3 regions of the Acidovorax facilis genome follow, and region 1 is predicted to be linked to each of the others. Evidence: predicted binding sites of a transcription regulator. Region 1 holds the regulator's gene; each other region holds the start of a gene.
The links. The regulator HrcA, encoded in region 1, represses chaperone genes, less so after heat shock. The targets are predictions, from matches to a motif close to TTAGCACTCNNNNNNNNNGAGTGCTAA.
Positions count from the first base shown of each region.

Region 1 (5,843 bases):
TCATAGTGTGGGTTCGGCAACATTCGCACATCAAAGACGTAGTCAGCGTCCATCGGTATGCCACGCTTGAATGCAAAAGACTGGAATACCAGGGTCATCTGTCCCCGGGTGGTGACAAGCAAACTCTTCACGTAGCTTTGGAGCTGTGAAGCCCGTATGGTGCTTGTGTCGATCACATGCGACTGTTCTCGCAGTTCCGCCAGCAACTCGCGCTCCAATTCGATAATCTGCACGAGTGCTTTTCGACCCTGTTGAAGATCGTCGTGCGACAGCGGGTGGCGTCTGCGTGTTTCTGAGAAACGCCTGACAAGCGTATCGATGGTGGCGTCGAGGAAAACCGATTGCACCGAAACGCCCTCGCTCCTGAGCCGACTCAGCTCCTGTGGAACCTGATGCAATGAGGTGGCACTTCGAACGTCCATCGCGATAGCAACGCGGTTGCCGTGGTGACGGTGTTCCAGCGCCACAAAAGCTGGCAGCAGTTCTGGGGGCAGGTTGTCTACGCAGTAATACCCTGCGTCCTCCAGCGCATGCAGCGCCACGGACTTTCCTGATCCCGACATACCCGTGATTAAAACGATTTCAAGTGCCATCAGCCATGTCCTTCTCGTGCAACGGCCGCGAGATCCAGCATCTCGCTCGCGTGGGCGAGCGTAGTCTGGGTGGATCGTTCGCCGCCCAGCATGCGGGCAATTTCTGCCACACGGTTCTCGCCCTGCACCGTCGATACGGCGCTGGTGGAGCCATTCGGGCTCTTGCGTTTGGCCACCTTGAGGTGGTGGTGTGCGCAAGCCGCCACCTGCGGCAGGTGGGTGACCGCGAGCACCTGACGGTCGCTGCCAAGCTGCTGCATCAGCCGCCCCACTGTTTCAGCCACCGCCCCCCCTACGCCAGAGTCCACTTCATCAAAGATGAGCGTGGGGGCCATACCCAATTCACTGGTTGTTACAGCGATGGCCAGCGAAATGCGGGAGAGTTCGCCGCCCGATGCGACTTTGCCGATGGGTTTGGGTGTCATCCCGGGATGGCCCGCGACGAGGAATACCACGTCATCGATGCCGTGGTGCGAGGGCTCTGAGGCCTTGGTCATGGAAACCTCGAATTTTCCTCCCTCCATGCCCAGGCCCTGCATGGCTTGGGTAATGGCGTGAGACAGTTTCGGGGCGGCTTTGGCGCGACCCAGAGACAGCGCGCGTGCCGACGCGTGGTAGGCCTTGGCACTGGCGGCCTCGGCGGTCTCCAGTCGTTCCAGATCTGTCGCTGCGTCCAGCCGGCGCATCTCCTCCTTCCAGCTCTGGTGTAGAGCCGGCAGCTCTGCTGGCGTGCGCTTGTAACGGCGTGCCAAGGTCATCCAGAGCGAAATGCGGGTGTCGAGTTCGGCCAGACGCTGTGGATCTATTTCCACGTGCCTCAGATACAGCTGCAGCGAGTGGAGCACGTCGCTGGCTTGTGCGAGGCTGGAAGAAAGGATGTCTGCGAGCGGTGCGAACTCGGGCTCAATATGCTCGTGGCTTTGGAGAAGATCGTGCGCGCGTGCAAGCCCAGTCAGTGCACCAGCATCTTCATCTTGGAGGGCTTGGATGGCGCCCTCGGCCCCTTCCAGCAGCGCCTGCGCATGTGAGAGGCGTTTGTGTTGTGCGTCGAGTTCTTCCCATTCGCCATCAATGGGTGCGAGCTTGTCCATCTCGTTGATCTGCCATTGCAGACGCTCACTTTCCTGCTGCAAATTAGCCTGGGCCAGGCGTGCTTGCTCCAGGGCTTTCTGATCCTTTCGCCACTGGGTCCAGAGCGCTGCCGTTTCTGCTGTGCGCACCCCTGCAAATGCGTCCAGCAGGCCGCGTACCGAGTCGGGTCTTGTAAGGCTTTGCCAAGCATGCTGCCCGTGGATGTCTAGCAGGCTGTCTCCCAAAGTCCGCAGTTGGGCTGCAGTGGCTGGGGTGCCATTGATCCAAGCCCTGCTTTTGCCCTGAGAGTCCACGGTCCGACGCAAAAGCAACAGCTCATCAATATCAAAACCCGCTTCCTCCAGCCATGGCTGGAGATGGGGTGGGCAATCGAACTCAGCGCAAAGATCCGCTTTGTCAGCGCCTTCGCGAACCACACCTGCATCGGAGCGTGCGCCCAAAACGAGTTGCAGTGCATCAATCAGGATGGATTTCCCAGCGCCTGTTTCTCCCGTCAGCACGGTGAAGCCGGAACTTAGTTCAAGTTCAAGTGCTTGAACGATCACAAAATCGCGCAGGGTAATCCGCCGGAGCGCCATGGTCAGGAGCCCCCTTCGTTCCAGCGCAATTTTTTGCGCAGGGTGGCAAAGTAGTTCCAGCCTTGAGGATGGAGAAACCGCACGCAGTGCTCTGACCTTTTCACCAGAATGCGGTCACCATGTAGCAGTGAGGCCAGTGACTGCATGTCAAAGTTGGCACTGACATCCCGGCCACTCACCACCTCAACCGCCACCTCGGTGGCATCCGACAGAACAATCGGTCGGTTGGAGAGCGTATGAGGGGCGATGGGCACCAGCACCCATCCAGGAATGGAGGGGTGAAGCATGGGGCCACCGGCTGACAGCGAATACGCCGTTGACCCTGTGGGTGAGGCGATGATGAGTCCGTCTGCGCGTTGGTTCGCCACAAATCGGCCGCCGACCTCGACCCGCAATTCCACCATGCCTGAAGTCGCGCCTCGGTTCACAACGACATCGTTCATCGCGAGGGCTTCGAAGACGACGCGCTCGTCGCGCACGACCGTAGCGTGCATCAGCGGTCGCAAGTCTTCCTCGTATTCGCCCTGAAGCATGGGGGGCAGAGTGGCCTGATAGGTATCGAAAGGAATGTCGGTGATAAAGCCAAGCCGTCCCTGGTTGATGCCGATCAGGGGCGTCCCAAAACGGGCGAGCCGCCGACCTATGCCCAGCATGGTGCCGTCACCCCCGACCACCAAGCCCAGATCGCATCGACTGCCTATCTCGTCTACATTCAGGACTGGATAGTGTGTGAGCCCGGTGTTGCTTGCGGTCTCAGCTTCCAGCATCACTTCGCAACCCTGGCGTTCAAGAAAATGGGCGATGTCTTCCAGGGCTTGGCGGGAGCTTTCACCGATGGAGCCCGCCGAAGAAGCTTGGTACTTGCCTATCAGTGCGACATGGCGGAAATTGGACGTCATCGCGAAATTACATCATTAAAATCATTCCATGCTCGATGACCGTGCCAAGTTGTTGCTCAAAGCGCTGGTCGAGCGCTACATCGCCGATGGGCAGCCCGTCGGATCCCGCACGTTGTCGCGCGCGTCTGGGCTGGATTTATCTCCAGCCACTATCCGTAACGTCATGGCGGATCTGGAGGAGTTAGGGCTGATCGCGAGTCCCCACACCTCAGCCGGTCGCATTCCTACTGCACGAGGTTATCGGCTGTTTGTGGACACCATGCTGACAGTGCAGCGGGACCCTCTAACCCCTCCCCAGCTTGCGCCCGAACAGCCGCAAAAGGTGATCGCCAACGCTGCCCAGTTGCTATCCAATCTTTCGCAGTTCGTCGGTGTCGTTATGGCACCACGCAGAACATCGGTGTTCCGCCATATTGAGTTCTTGAGGCTGTCCGAGCGAAGATTTTTGGTCATCATCGTTTCGCCCGAGGGCGACGTTCAAAATCGCGTCATCTTCACGGACGTGGACTACTCCCAGTCGCAACTCATTGAGGCTTCCAACTTTCTGAACGCGCATTACGCGGGGCTTGCGATGGAGCAAGTGCGTGAGCGCCTGAAATCTGAGGTGGATGTGCTGCGCGGCGAGATCGCTTCGCTCATGCAGGCTGCGGTGAATGTGGGGTCTGAGGCTTTGTCCCAAGCGCAAGACGAGGTCGTGATTTCTGGTGAGCGCAACCTGCTGGCGGTCAGTGATTTCTCCAGCGACATGGGCAACTTGCGACGTGCCTTCGATCTGTTCGAACAGAAAACCCAGATTCTCCGGTTGCTGGATATCTCCAGCCAGGCCGAGGGAGTGCGCATCTACATTGGCGGTGAAAGCCATGTCGTGCCTTTTGAGGAGCTGTCCATCGTCAGTGCTCCGTATGAGGTAGACGGCAAAGTGGTCGGGACGCTAGGCGTGATCGGCCCCACGCGCATGCCATACGACCGGATGATTCAGATCGTGGACATCACATCAAAGCTGGTGTCCAACGCACTCAGCCATCGCAAGTAAAGCCCCTACAATACGGCGCTTGCCCCGTTGTATAGCGCTGGAGCATGGCCTGGGGCGTTAGCTCAGTTGGTTAGAGCAGAGGACTCATAATCCTTTGGTCGTTGGTTCAAGTCCAACACGCCCTACCACCCATCCATTCGAATGGGCGATCATCACGATCACGGCCAGTTTTCTTGTCGCAATGTGCGCCTTTCTTCTTTTGGAGTCTCTGGAGTGCATTACAATTGCGGCTTGCGTTGAGTTGAGCTTTTGCTGATCAGGCCCATGCGGCATGGTTACAGTAAAAAAGTTGATTTCAAGGATTGCCAAGAAATCATGCTATAATTCAAAGCTTAGCGGCTGTAGCTCAGCTGGATAGAGTACTTGGCTACGAACCAAGGGGTCGTGGGTTCGATTCCTGCCAGCCGCACCAATGTTTAAAGCCTGCAATCGCAAGATTGCAGGCTTTTTCATTTGTCAAAGCGTTTCTCGCTGACGGGGGAGATCTTCCATGAGCAAGGCCTTTACCAAAGAAACCGATGCTTCCGATGAGGATGAATTGGTGTTGCCTGCGTTGCCTGCGGGCGGCAAGAACTACATCACTCCGGCAGGATACGCGCGCCTGCGTGATGAGTTGCTGGATCTGATTGACAACGAGCGGCCCAAAGTGGTCGAAGCCGTGCACTGGGCTGCCAGCAACGGAGATCGGTCTGAAAATGGCGACTATCTCTACGGCAAGAAACGTTTGCGAGAGATTGATCGGCGCATCCGCTTTCTCACCAAGCGGCTCGAGATTGCCGAAGTGGTGGATCCCAGCCTGCATGCGGGCAGCAATCAGGTGTTTTTCGGCTCCACAGTCACGTACATCGATGACGAAGGTATAGAGCGCACGATCACCATCATGGGCATCGATGAGGCAGACAGCCGGGAATCGCAGGTGAGCTGGATCTCGCCGGTGGCGCGTGCGCTCTTGAAGGCCCATGTGGGTGACGAGGTGCTGCTGCCTACGCCAGGAGGCGTGCGAAGCCTTGAAGTGGTGGCAGTGCAGTATCCGCAGCGCGCCGCGCATGCGGACTGAGCGGGGTCCGCAACGCCGCTTTGCGCCAAGCCCAGCATGGGTTTATGGCGCCGCTCAGCGCTGTGAAGTGCTTACGTGGCCTGCGGGGTGATGCGTGCAGCGCGAATGACGGCCTGGGTGCGCCGCAAGTTGCGCAGTGCGGTTTCGAGGTGGGTCTGATCTCGCACCGCCACAATGAAGCGCAAGTCCGTGGTGTCGAGGGCCGCCTCGTCATCCATGTCCACATGGGTGATGTCAGCTTCTGAATTGGCCAGTTCAGCGGCCACGCGGGCGAGCACACCTTTGCCGTTGGTGACAGTCACCACGACCCCGGTTTCGAACATGCGCGTGGGCTCGTCCGACCAGTCCACCGCAATGAAGCGCTCGCTGTCCTTGTGCTGCAGCCGCTTGGCCACCGTGCAGTGGGCGTTGTGAACCACCAGGCCCTCGCCACGGCCCAGATAGCCCACGATGCTGTCGCCAGGTACTGGGCGGCAACAGGATGCGTACTGCACCGAGGCATTTTCGCTGCCATCCAGAGTTACCGCTCCTTGCGAAAGCGTCTCGTGGGATGTGTAGCGCTCCCGTGTCATGAGCAGCGCATCAGGACGA
Region 1 is NZ_CP192460.1:3,429,557-3,435,399, reverse strand. It holds gene rapZ (RNase adapter RapZ) at 1-593, opposite strand, end outside; gene recN (DNA repair protein RecN) at 593-2,263, opposite strand; gene ACQ4MJ_RS15680 (NAD kinase) at 2,266-3,162, opposite strand; gene hrcA (heat-inducible transcriptional repressor HrcA) at 3,191-4,195, shown strand; tRNA gene ACQ4MJ_RS15670 (tRNA-Ile) at 4,247-4,323, shown strand; tRNA gene ACQ4MJ_RS15665 (tRNA-Arg) at 4,531-4,607, shown strand; gene greB (transcription elongation factor GreB) at 4,686-5,252, shown strand; gene ACQ4MJ_RS15655 (RelA/SpoT family protein) at 5,324-5,843, opposite strand, start outside.

Region 2 (5,843 bases), 2.5 Mb from region 1:
AGGTGGGCTTGATGGTGATCGCACTGTGCACCGCACTGGGCCTGGTCTACCGCGAGGGCCGGGCGCGTGGGCGCCTGGGGGTCGAGCCCGTGACGCTGGCGCTGTTCGGGCTGCTGGTGCACACCGCCGTGCTGGCGGTGTTTCAGCTGCTGCCGACCGAAGTGGTTCAGCGCGTCAACCAGACCCTGGCCCTGCCCTTTCTGCTGACCTTCACACCCGCCACGGTGGCCCTGGGCCTGCTGCTGCACGACGTGGAAGAACGCCTGGCCACCGAACGCGCACTGCACGGCACGGCCGCACGGCTGCGGGCCATTGCGCAGGCTATTCCCGACGTGCTGCTGGTGCTGGATGCCCAGGGGCGCTATGTGGAAGTGCTATCGCCCGACGACGCCCCGCTGGCCGCCAGCCCCGCCCAACTTGTGGGCAAGCGGATGCATGACGTGCTGCCCGCAGAGCAGGCCGACAGATTTGTGGAACTGATCCGCAGCACCTTGCTGTCGGGCCAGACGCAGAGCGTGGAATACGAGATGCAGACACTCTCGGGCACGCGGCAATTTGAAGGGCGCGCACAGCCCCTGGGGGTGACAGTGGGTGGCCAGGCGGCCGTGGTCTTCCTGGCGCGGGACATCACCCAACGCAAGCGCGCCGAAAGTGCGCTGCGCGAGTCAGAGCTTCGCTTTCGCTCGCTGCTGCGCAATATCCCGTCCATCTCGGTGCAAGGCTATCTGGAAGATGGCACCACGAGCTACTGGAACCAGGCCTCCGAGGAGCTGTATGGCTACACGGCCGAGGAGGCACTGGGCAGCAACCTGCTCGACCTCATCATTCCGCCCCCCATGCGCGACGCCGTGCGTGAACACGTACGCCACATGTTCGCCACGGCCGAGGCGATTCCCGCTGGCGAGCTGCAGCTGCAGCGCAAGGACGGTACGCCCGTGCATGTCTTCTCGAGCCATGCCTACATCCGGGTGCCAGGCCACCCACCGGAGATGTTCTGTATCGACATCGACATCTCGGGCCGCAAGGCGGCCGAGGACGAGGCCCGCTACCTGGCCTTCTACGACGCCCTCACGCAGCTGCCCAATCGGCGCCTGCTGGTAGACCGTCTGCAGCAGGTGTTGGCCAGCGGCGCGCGCTCGGGCTTGACCACAGCCGTGCTGTTTGTGGACCTGGACAACTTCAAGACCCTGAACGACACCCGCGGCCACGAGGTGGGCGACCTGCTGCTCAAGGAAGTGGCCCTGCGCCTGCGCGGCTGCGTGCGGGAGCAGGACACGGTAGCCCGGCTGGGGGGCGACGAGTTTGTGGTGGTGCTGCAGAACCTGAGCAGTGACCCGCCGGAAGCCGCCGCCCAGGCGCGCACGCTGGGCGAACTGATCCTGGCCCAGCTGCGCCAGCCCTACGATCTGGCCGGGCATGAACACCACTTCACAGCCAGCATCGGGGTGACGCTGCTGCGCGAGCACCGTGACTCGGTGGACGAGGTGCTCAAACAGGCCGACATGGCCATGTACCGCGCCAAGGACGCGGGCCGCAACACCCTGCGCTTTTTTGACCCTGACATGCAGCAGGCCGTGAACCGCCGCGCGCTGCTGGAAACGGAGCTGCACAACGGCCTGCGCCAGTCGCAGTTCCTGCTGCTGTACCAGCCCCAGGTGAACGCGCAGGGGCGGGTTACCGGCGCAGAGGCGTTGGTGCGCTGGCAACACCCCGCGCACGGCATGGTGCCGCCATCGGAGTTCATCCCGCTGGCAGAGGAATCCGGCCTCATCCTGCCCTTGGGTTATTGGGTGATAGAAACCGCCCTGCGCCAACAAGCCCGGTGGCGGCTGGATCCGGCAATGGCCCACCTGAGCCTGGCCATCAACGTCAGCGCGCGGCAGTTTCTGCAGGAAGACTTTGTGACACAGGTGCTGGCCTTGCTGCAGCGCACTGGCGCCGACCCGGCGCACATCAAGCTGGAGCTGACCGAAAGCCTGCTGCTGGACAACGTGGACAGCGTGATCGCCACCATGCGCGCACTCAAAGCCCAGGGCCTGGGCTTTTCGCTGGATGACTTTGGCACCGGCTATTCGTCCTTGAGCTACCTCAAGCGCCTGCCGCTGGACCAGATCAAGATCGACCAGGGTTTTGTACGCGACGTGCTGCTGGACCCCAGCGACGCAGCCATCGCACGCTCCATCATCGCGCTGGCCGGCAGCCTGGGTCTGGACGTGATCGCAGAGGGGGTCGAAACGGCAGCGCACCACCAGTTTCTGCTGGCGCACGGCTGCAAGGCGTTTCAGGGCTATCTGTTTGGCAGGCCGATGGCGCTGGAAGACTTTGAAGGGGTCGCGCGGGAGGTGCTGTGCCCGGAAGGCACCTCCAGCTGACCTTGGGCCGGTATCGGGATTGCATTCAAGGTACCGCGCAGAAGTGCCGATAACCAGGGGCCACGCCAGCCCGCACCGCGCCGGACCTCCGTGGAAACCATGGAGGTGCCCCATGAGAATCGAGTCGTCCACCCTGCAGATGCAGTCCCAGCATGTCGCCACGCGCATGCACAGCCAGACAAGCCGCCTGGAAATGTGGGTGGGCGACCGCCCCGCCAGCACGCCCCTCGCCCGCCAGCCACCGCCGCTGCAAATCTCCACCGCAGCCCGCCTGGCCCAGGCCGCCCATGCACCCCATGGGGTCACCACCTCGGTCGAGCCTCTGCCGGAGCGCGCCCGCGACGAGGGCCTGACGCCCCAGCTCGCCATGATCCGCGATCTGATCGAACGCATGACCGGGGTGCTCGTCCGCGTCTATGCCGGGCCGCAGTCCACCGACGCGCCCGCAGCTCCCCCGCCCCCCTTGGCCCCAACGAACAGCACGGCCGCAGCCCCGCGCCAGCGCGCGGGCTTTGGCCTGATCTATGAGCAGCGCGAAGTGCTGGAAGAAACCGAGCGCACCCAGTTTGCTGCAGCGGGCACTGTGCGCACCACCGATGGCCGGGAAATCCGGTTCACGCTGCAGCTGGATATGCAACGCAGCTACCGCGAGGAATCCTCCGTGAGCCTGCGGCTGGGCGACGCCGTGGCGGTGGACCCGCTGGTCATCAACTTCGACGGCACCGCCGCCCAATTGCAGGACCTGCGCTTTGCCTTCGACCTGGACGGCGACGGGCAGACCGAACAAGTGCCGCTGCTTGCCGGCAACCGGGGTTATCTGGCGCTGGACACCAACCAGAACGCGCGCATCGACAGCGGCCTGGAACTCTTCGGCCCGGACACGGGCAACGGCTTTACAGAACTGGCCCGGCATGACAGCGACGGCAACGGCTGGATCGATGAAGCCGACCCGGTCTTCCATCAGCTGCGCGTGTGGACCCCGAATGCAGATGGCAGCGGTAGCCTGCAGACCCTGGAGGAACTGGGCGTGGGCGCGGTGCAACTCACCGCCCAGGCAACGCCCTTCGCCCTGCGCACGGCGGACAACCACAACCTGGGCGCCGTGCGCTCCACCAGCATCTACCTGCAAGAAAACGGCAGCGCGGGCACGGTGCAGCAGATCGACCTGAGCGTGTGATCGCGATCCGAGAGTTTGAGCGACCCGTACCAGCGGCCGAGACGTCCGCAAACTGGGGAATGCCCAAGCTTCAGGCCAGCACCGTAGCGTGGGCCACCTGCGCATCCACCCAGTCAGCATATTCCGCAGACCCCTGCAGCGCGTGCGTGACCAGCTGCGGCAGCGCATAGGGATGCTGCGCCCGCAGCAGCGCCAGCAGCGGGTGCAGCGCACGGGGCACGGTCTTGCACACCAGCCGGAGCTCGCGGTCCTCCTGCAACGCGCCCTGCCAACGAAAGTAGGCCGTGATGGGCTCCACCTGCACACAGGCCGCCAGCCGCGCCTGCAAGACCAGCTGTGCCAGCCGCCGCGCTTCCGCTTCGGTGGCCACCGTGGTAGTGACAACGAGAATGTCGCAAAGGGCGGTCGGCTCAGTCATGCGCGTCTCCCGAGGGCGTTGGGCGGTGCAGTCTGCCATAGCGGGGGATGCAATGCCAGCGGCGCGAAAACCGCCAGGGATCCTCTGCACGAATCGAGCGGTAAGTGTGTGCTGCGGATCGGGAGGGGCGGCCAGGCGCAAGACGCAGCAATAGCCGTAGCTATTGCGAGTATTTGCAACACCGCAGACCACCCGAGTCCGCAGATCCAGACGGCGCGGTGATTCGTGCAGAGGGTCCCTAGGGATGTCCTGCACAACCCTCGCGAGGCGGTGGCAGTGCGGATCGGGATGGGGCGCAAGGCGTCATTCGGCAGCCAATAGACGGGCTATTGGCAAGAAAAGCAACGCAGCGAAACGCCCGGGCCATAGGGAGTTATGCAGGTCATCCATAGATCATGAAAACACTGTTCTATTTGTCGCAACAATCGGAAAAACTTGGCTACAAAGGGCTGGAACCCTGAACCCAGAACGCGCTCTGACAACGAAATACTGCGTTCATCGCGGCCTCTGCAGCCATAAAATTTCTTTTTGAATCAATGGCTTAGCAAAACCATCCAACCATATCGCGTTCGGATTCCTGGGCCAATGGTCCAGGCGACAGGCAGGCGGCATCGCCCACAACCGGAGGGGAACTCCTGGCTTAGCACTCTGTCCTATGGAGTGCTAATATCATGGCTTAGAGGAAAGGATTCCCGGAATGAACATTCAATCTGGAACCGCTACGACGACTTTGGCGCCCGCCAACCCCTGGGCGCTGGTGCCCCCATTGGGCAACCTGGACGCGTACATCTCCGCCGTCAATCGCCTGCCGCTGCTCACGCACGAAGAAGAGCAGACCTACGCGCGGCAGCTCAAGGACAACAACGATCTGGACGCCGCCGGTCGGCTGGTGATGTCGCACCTGCGTCTGGTGGTTTCGATTGCGCGCCAGTACCTGGGCTATGGCCTGCCCCATGGCGACCTGATCCAGGAAGGCAATGTGGGCCTGATGAAAGCCGTCAAGCGCTTTGACCCCGACCAGGGCGTGCGTCTGGTGAGCTATGCGATGCACTGGATCAAGGCCGAGATCCACGAGTACATCCTGAAAAACTGGCGCATGGTGAAGGTTGCCACCACCAAGGCGCAGCGCAAGCTTTTCTTCAACCTGCGTTCCATGAAGCAGGGGTTCAAGGCCGATGCGTCTGCCGCTGATGCAGCCACGCACCGCGATACGCTGTCGGACCAAGAAATCGACACGGTGGCTGCGCAGCTCAACGTCAAGCGCGAGGAAGTCATCGAGATGGAAACCCGCATGTCGGGCGGTGATGTGCTGTTGGACCCCGCACCCTCGGACGATGGCGAACAGGCTTTTGGGCCGATTGCCTATCTGGCCGACGCCTCGCACGAACCTACGGCCATGATCGAGTCGCGCCAGCGCGATGCCCTGGCCACCGATGGCATTGCCACGGCGCTGGGCAGCCTGGACGACCGCAGCCGCCGCATCGTGGAAGAGCGCTGGCTCAAGGTCAACGATGACGGCACGGGCGGCATGACGCTGCACGAGCTGGCAGCTGTGTATGGCGTGAGCGCCGAGCGCATCCGGCAGATTGAAGTGGCTGCAATGAAGAAGATGAAGAAGGCGCTGGCGGAGTACGCCTGAGCCTGAGGGCGGCGGGGTTAATATCCCCGGCTGCAGAAGTTGCCTCACGGGGCCCCAGTTCTGGGGCCCCGTGTCGTTTTGGCCCCTGAATGTTCTTGTTGAGGAGACCCCTTCCCATGTTGTCGTCACGTCCTGTTGTTTCTCGCCGTGCGTCTACGCTGCTGATTGCGCTGGCAGCCGCCTCCCCCTGGGCTCTCGCCCAGAACGCCGCCAAGCCCGGTGCCGCAGCAGCCGCCG
Region 2 is NZ_CP192460.1:433,668-439,510, reverse strand. It holds gene ACQ4MJ_RS01995 (EAL domain-containing protein) at 1-2,372, shown strand, start outside; gene ACQ4MJ_RS01990 (hypothetical protein) at 2,485-3,549, shown strand; gene cutA (divalent-cation tolerance protein CutA) at 3,620-3,967, opposite strand; gene rpoH (RNA polymerase sigma factor RpoH) at 4,665-5,606, shown strand; gene ACQ4MJ_RS01975 (Bug family tripartite tricarboxylate transporter substrate binding protein) at 5,723-5,843, shown strand, end outside.
Region 2: a site for HrcA is predicted at 4,608-4,634, ahead of rpoH (RNA polymerase sigma factor RpoH). Genes of this name have one in related genera too.

Region 3 (5,843 bases), 200 kb from region 1:
CAGGCAAAAAGGCAATTCCCATGTTCACGGAACAACGCCCATCCCGCAACATCTGCAAGCCACTTATCAGTGGCGTCCACCACACCCAGTCTGAGTGCGCCTGCGCCTCCCACCCCTTCCCGGCCCCAGGACCATCCAAAGCCCAACCCAGCTACGCTCGCGCCAAGACGCCAGACTCTCAGAAGCGCAAAAATGCACACCATGTAAACAGCATTTTTAATACCAATATATTATAAATATAGTTTTAATGCATTCAGAAAATTCGCGCATTCAAATTCAGCTTACTTAGTAGCCTACTTTTTCAGGAATGGCTTTAACACAGACTGTAGTGTTTGCATCACGCGCCACGATCGCGATCCCACAATATCCCGGTAAACCTGCTGAAGCTGCATGTGACTTGCACTGAGATGGGCCAACTGAGTGCGAAGCAGACCATTCTCCGCGTCAACCTCTGCGGCGCTCTCCTGCGCTACCCTCACGGCATTTTGATTCAGTTCTGACGCCCGCAAGTGCGCTACTTCCAGTTGCTCCAATTGAGAACGCAACATCCTGTTTTCAGTCTCAATTCTCTCGTTTTCGGATTTCAACGCTGAAATCTCTAGTTGCGTGGCTTCATTTTTACCCCCGGATGGCTGGCCGTCGGGCGCATATTCCTGGGCGTCCTCGGCCCTTCGGCCAAACCCCTTCACTGAATAGGTTGACCGCGGGCTAGCACGCCACTCCTGAAGACGCTCCTTGAAGAGTTGGCACGCGTATTCATACAATTTTTGGTCGTATTCAACCTGCCCGGCAATTATTTCCCTTGCACGATTACTCACTTGATCGACTGAAATTCGAGATCTGTTTTCCATTTCAGGGCCGATTTTATAATCACTCAGATCTGGAATCATGCAACGCAAAAGTTCCAGCGACTCTGGAAAACTCTCAGTGATTCCAAAAAAATCCAAAGCTGCCAGATTCTTCTTGGCACTCTCAAGATGCTGCGCCAGATCATCACCGGAATAGGTAGAAAGATACATGGTTTGCTGATTACCCAATGCACCATCCACAATCACGGCATTATCTGAACACACAAACTCCTCCAGGGAGGCCCGCTGCGCAAAGACAAGCGCATCACGCTCCACGGTATTTGCAACCTTATAATGAGGATCATCAGGTTGGAAGTTTTTCTCGTCGTGCCAAGATTTATATTGAGAAATAGTGCGCTTCAACGGATCACGAACAAAAGTTGCCAAAAACGCGCCCGGGCAGAATCGCAGGAGATCTTTATAGTAAAAGTGACCAAAAACAAATGGCGATGCCCCTTCATTTCGAAAATACATTTCAAGCGACTCCGGCTTGTCATTTCTGTCAAGTCCAGTAAAAGCCCGAGATTTCTCAAAACCTACGCCTTGAGACAAAATATAGTTTTCGAATGCGGTCCCGGAGCATTTCGGTATATGCACGAACGCAAATGGAGTCTTAAGGCCGGATAGTTCGCCATGCTGATCGCCATCCGCGGTACAGCGGATATCTGAAAATTTCATAACAAATATATCTATTCGAAGATTAGAGAATTCGAGACACGATCAGAACGGAAATGGACATCAAGATGATGGCGGGAGGGGCGCCATTCAACGCACCTCTTACGCACTTCTCAAAAGCTGGCCTATCTATGCAACGGCGGAGGGCGCAGCACGCGCCCCAACCCCGCCGAATGAAGGCCCACAGACCAGCATGTGGAACCTCTCGACTGACAGCAAGGGCTCATGAATCAATGCAGGCAAGGGCCACTCACTATATCTTTGAACCCATCGTCCGCCAGATCGCAAACCCCCTCTGCAGCGCACCTGCGCAAGCAGCCACCGCACCGCCCACCAGGTTCCGAAATCTGTAGGGCATCTTGAAACCGCCACAAATGCCCGTATCATTAGCACTCACCGCAGACGAGTGCTAACACCGCCTTGGCTGCCGGAAGTTTGGTAGCGCCTGGGCCTCCAGGCGCTGAGTACGTCAGCTTTTTACTGAAAACAGGAGCATTGCAATGAACCTTCGCCCTCTGCACGATCGCGTGATCGTCAAGCGTATCGAAAGCGAAACCACGACGGCCTCCGGCATCGTGATCCCTGACAACGCCGCTGAAAAGCCCGATCAAGGTGAAGTGCTGGCCGTCGGCCCCGGCAAGAAGAACGACAAGGGCGACGTGATTGCCCTGAACGTGAAGGTCGGTGACCGCGTTCTGTTCGGCAAGTACTCGGGCCAGACTGTCAAGGTCAACGGCGATGAGCTGCTGGTCATGAAGGAAGACGATCTGTTCGCAGTTGTGGAGAAATAAAGCTACTGCGCAGGCGCCAGGCGTCGTTGCGCGGTGCTCGCAATCCTCACGTACAGGAAGTACGTTCCGGTTGCTGCACTCCGTGCGCCTAGCCTGACACCTGCTCGCTACGCTTTCTTTCCCCACAACCCGTTATCCGTTTAACGATTTTCAGAATTTAGGAGCCAAACATGGCAGCAAAAGACGTAGTTTTCGGCGGCGAAGCCCGCGCACGCATGGTTGAAGGCGTGAACATCCTGGCCAACGCGGTTAAGGTGACTCTGGGCCCCAAGGGTCGCAATGTGGTGCTGGAGCGCTCGTTCGGCGCCCCTACCGTGACCAAGGACGGTGTGTCCGTGGCCAAGGAAATCGAACTCAAGGACAAGCTGCAGAACATGGGCGCCCAGCTCGTGAAGGAAGTGGCCTCCAAGACCAGCGACAACGCTGGTGACGGCACCACCACCGCTACGGTGCTGGCACAAGCCATCGTTCGCGAAGGCTTCAAGTACGTGGCCGCCGGCATCAACCCGATGGACCTGAAGCGCGGTATCGACAAGGCTGTGACGGCCCTGGTTGCCGAGCTGAAGAAGGCTTCCAAGCCCACCACCACGTCCAAGGAAATCGCCCAAGTGGGTTCGATCTCCGCCAACTCCGACGAAACCATCGGCAAGCTGATCGCTGACGCCATGGACAAGGTTGGCAAGGAAGGCGTGATCACCGTGGAAGACGGCAAGTCGCTGGACAGCGAACTGGACGTCGTGGAAGGCATGCAGTTTGACCGCGGCTACCTGTCGCCCTACTTCATCAACAACCCAGAAAAGCAATCCGCGATTCTGGACAACCCCTTCGTGCTGCTGTTCGACAAGAAGATCAGCAACATCCGCGACCTGCTGCCTACGCTGGAGCAAGTTGCCAAGGCTGGCCGTCCCCTGCTGATCATTGCCGAAGAAGTCGAAGGCGAAGCCCTGGCTACGCTGGTGGTCAACACGATTCGCGGCATCCTGAAGGTTGTGGCTGTGAAGGCTCCAGGCTTTGGCGACCGTCGCAAGGCCATGCTGGAAGACATCGCCATCCTGACGGGCGGCAAGGTCATCGCTGAAGAAGTGGGCCTGACGCTCGAAAAGGTGACCCTGGCCGACCTGGGCCAAGCCAAGCGCATCGAAGTGGGCAAGGAAAACACCATCATCATCGACGGCGCCGGTGCTGCTGCTGACATCGAAGCCCGCGTCAAGCAAGTGCGCGTGCAGATCGAAGAAGCCACGTCCGACTACGACCGCGAAAAGCTGCAAGAGCGCGTGGCCAAGCTGGCTGGCGGTGTGGCCGTGATCAAGGTCGGCGCTGCCACCGAAGTCGAAATGAAGGAAAAGAAGGCCCGCGTGGAAGACGCACTGCACGCTACCCGTGCCGCTGTGGAAGAAGGCGTTGTGGCCGGTGGTGGCGTGGCCCTGCTGCGTGCCAAGCAAGCTGTGGGCGACTCGGTCAAGGGCGACAACGCTGACCAGGAAGCCGGCATCAAGCTGGTGCTCAAGGCCATCGAAGCGCCTCTGCGCGAAATCGTGAACAACGCTGGTGGCGAAGCTTCGGTGGTGGTGAACGCTGTGTTGGCCGGCAAGGGCAACTACGGCTTCAATGCCTCGAACGACACCTACGGCGATATGCTCGAACTGGGCATTCTGGACCCCACGAAGGTCACCCGTACGGCCCTGCAAAACGCTGCCTCCGTGGCATCGCTGCTGCTGACGACCGAAGCCATGGTTGCTGAAGCACCCAAGGACGAGGCCGGTGCTGGCGGCGGTATGCCCGACATGGGTGGCATGGGCGGCATGGGCGGCATGGGCGGCATGGGCATGTAATGGCCGGCCGCTCCGGGTGGAACCCAGGTTCTGCCCGGTAGCCCCAAAAGAAACCCCGCAGGTTGCAAAACCTGCGGGGTTTTTTCCTTGCCGGGCCGACATCCACGGGTGAATGCCGCCGGTGCAGCAGATCGCCCCGATGGGTCGGTCAGAACCTGTAGGTCGCGCTCAGCACCACATTGCGCCGTGTCGCCCACCAGCAGTCACCACGCGCCAGACAGGTGCTCATGTACTTCTTGTCGGCCAGGTTGCTGATATTGAGCGCGTAGCGCCAGTCCTGGCTGTCGTAGGCCAGCAGCGCATCCACCACACCGGCCGCCGGAACCTTCGGCCCCGTGCCGTCGCGGAACGACGACAGCCAGCGGTACCCCGCACCGGCCGAGAAGCCGCGCACGCCGCCAATGGAGAACCGGTACACGCCCCACACGGCCGCCTGGTGGCGCGGCAGGTTTTCCAGCAGCGGATCGACGTCCGTGTAGTTGTAGTGGGCGGTCAGGTCAAACGCCGTGGCCACGCGCGCCTTGTATTCCAGCTCCAGGCCCTTGTTGCGGGTCTGGCCCACCTGCAGCGAGTTGTCGGGGTTGGTCGGGTCGGCCACCTTCTGGTTCTTTTCCTTGAGGTCGTACACCGCCGCCGTGAACTGGGTGGTGCCGCCTGAGGGGGCATATTTCACGCCCACCTCGATCTGTTCGCCCTCCAGCGGCTTGAAGCGCTGGCCCGAGGCATTGGTGCCGCTCACGGGGCTGAAGGATTCGGCATAACTGATGTAGGGCGTCCAGCCGCCCCCCAACTGGTACATCACACCCAGGCGTTTGGTGGTGTCGCTGGTGCGGTCATCGGACTGGCCCGCCAGGCTGTTCACGGCGCGGTCATGGCGCAGGCCGGCGATGAAGATCCAGTTGCCCCACTTCATCTGGTCCTGCACATACAGGCCGCTTTGGCGCTGCACGTTCTCAGGCCGTGCGATGAGCGTCGGGTTCAGAACGTTGCCGTACACCGGGGCGTAGGCATCGATGGGCGTGTTGTACGCATCGTCGGCCTCGTTCTTGTTCTCGGTCTGCCGGTTCCAGTCCACACCCAGCAGCAGTTGGTGGCTGAGGGCGCCGGTGGTGAGGTTGCCCTGCAGATGGGTGTCCACCGCTGCCATGCGGGTGCGCGTGACGTTCTTGCCGTAGACGCGGTCAATCAGCCGCTGGTTGACAGGGTCTGCGCCCCAGCCACCCGGGATGGTGAAGAAATCGGCATAGTGGTAGCCACCGCGGTTCTCATTGCGTGCCAGGCGCAGGTTCTGGCGCACCGCCCATGCGTCGTTGAAGCGGTGCTCGAACAGGTAGCCGAGGGATTGCCGGTCGCTGTCGTAATAGTCGCCCGGCTCGCCGATAAAGCGGTTGATGGGCAGCTGGCCATTGGGGTTGGGCAACAGCGTGCCCGACCAGGGCAGGAACTGCGCCGTGGTGCCCGTGCGGTCCTGCTGCCAGTGGGCCTGCAGCACCAGCGAGGTGGCGGCATTGGGGCGCCAGGCGAGCGAGGGCGCGATCAGGCTCCGGTCGTTCTGCACGTAGTCCGTCTGCGTATCCGCATCGCGCGCCACGGCCACAAGACGGTACGACCATTCGCCGTCCTTCGTGAGCGGGCCGGTCAGGTCGGCCTGCAGCTGCTTGCGGCTCCAGCTGCCCAGCTGCACGCCCACTTCGCGC
Region 3 is NZ_CP192460.1:3,625,819-3,631,661, forward strand. It holds gene ACQ4MJ_RS16620 (hypothetical protein) at 294-1,526, opposite strand; gene ACQ4MJ_RS16625 (co-chaperone GroES) at 2,024-2,314, shown strand; gene groL (chaperonin GroEL) at 2,485-4,146, shown strand; gene ACQ4MJ_RS16635 (TonB-dependent siderophore receptor) at 4,295-5,843, opposite strand, start outside.
Region 3: a site for HrcA is predicted at 1,910-1,936, ahead of ACQ4MJ_RS16625 (co-chaperone GroES). Genes of this name have one in related genera too.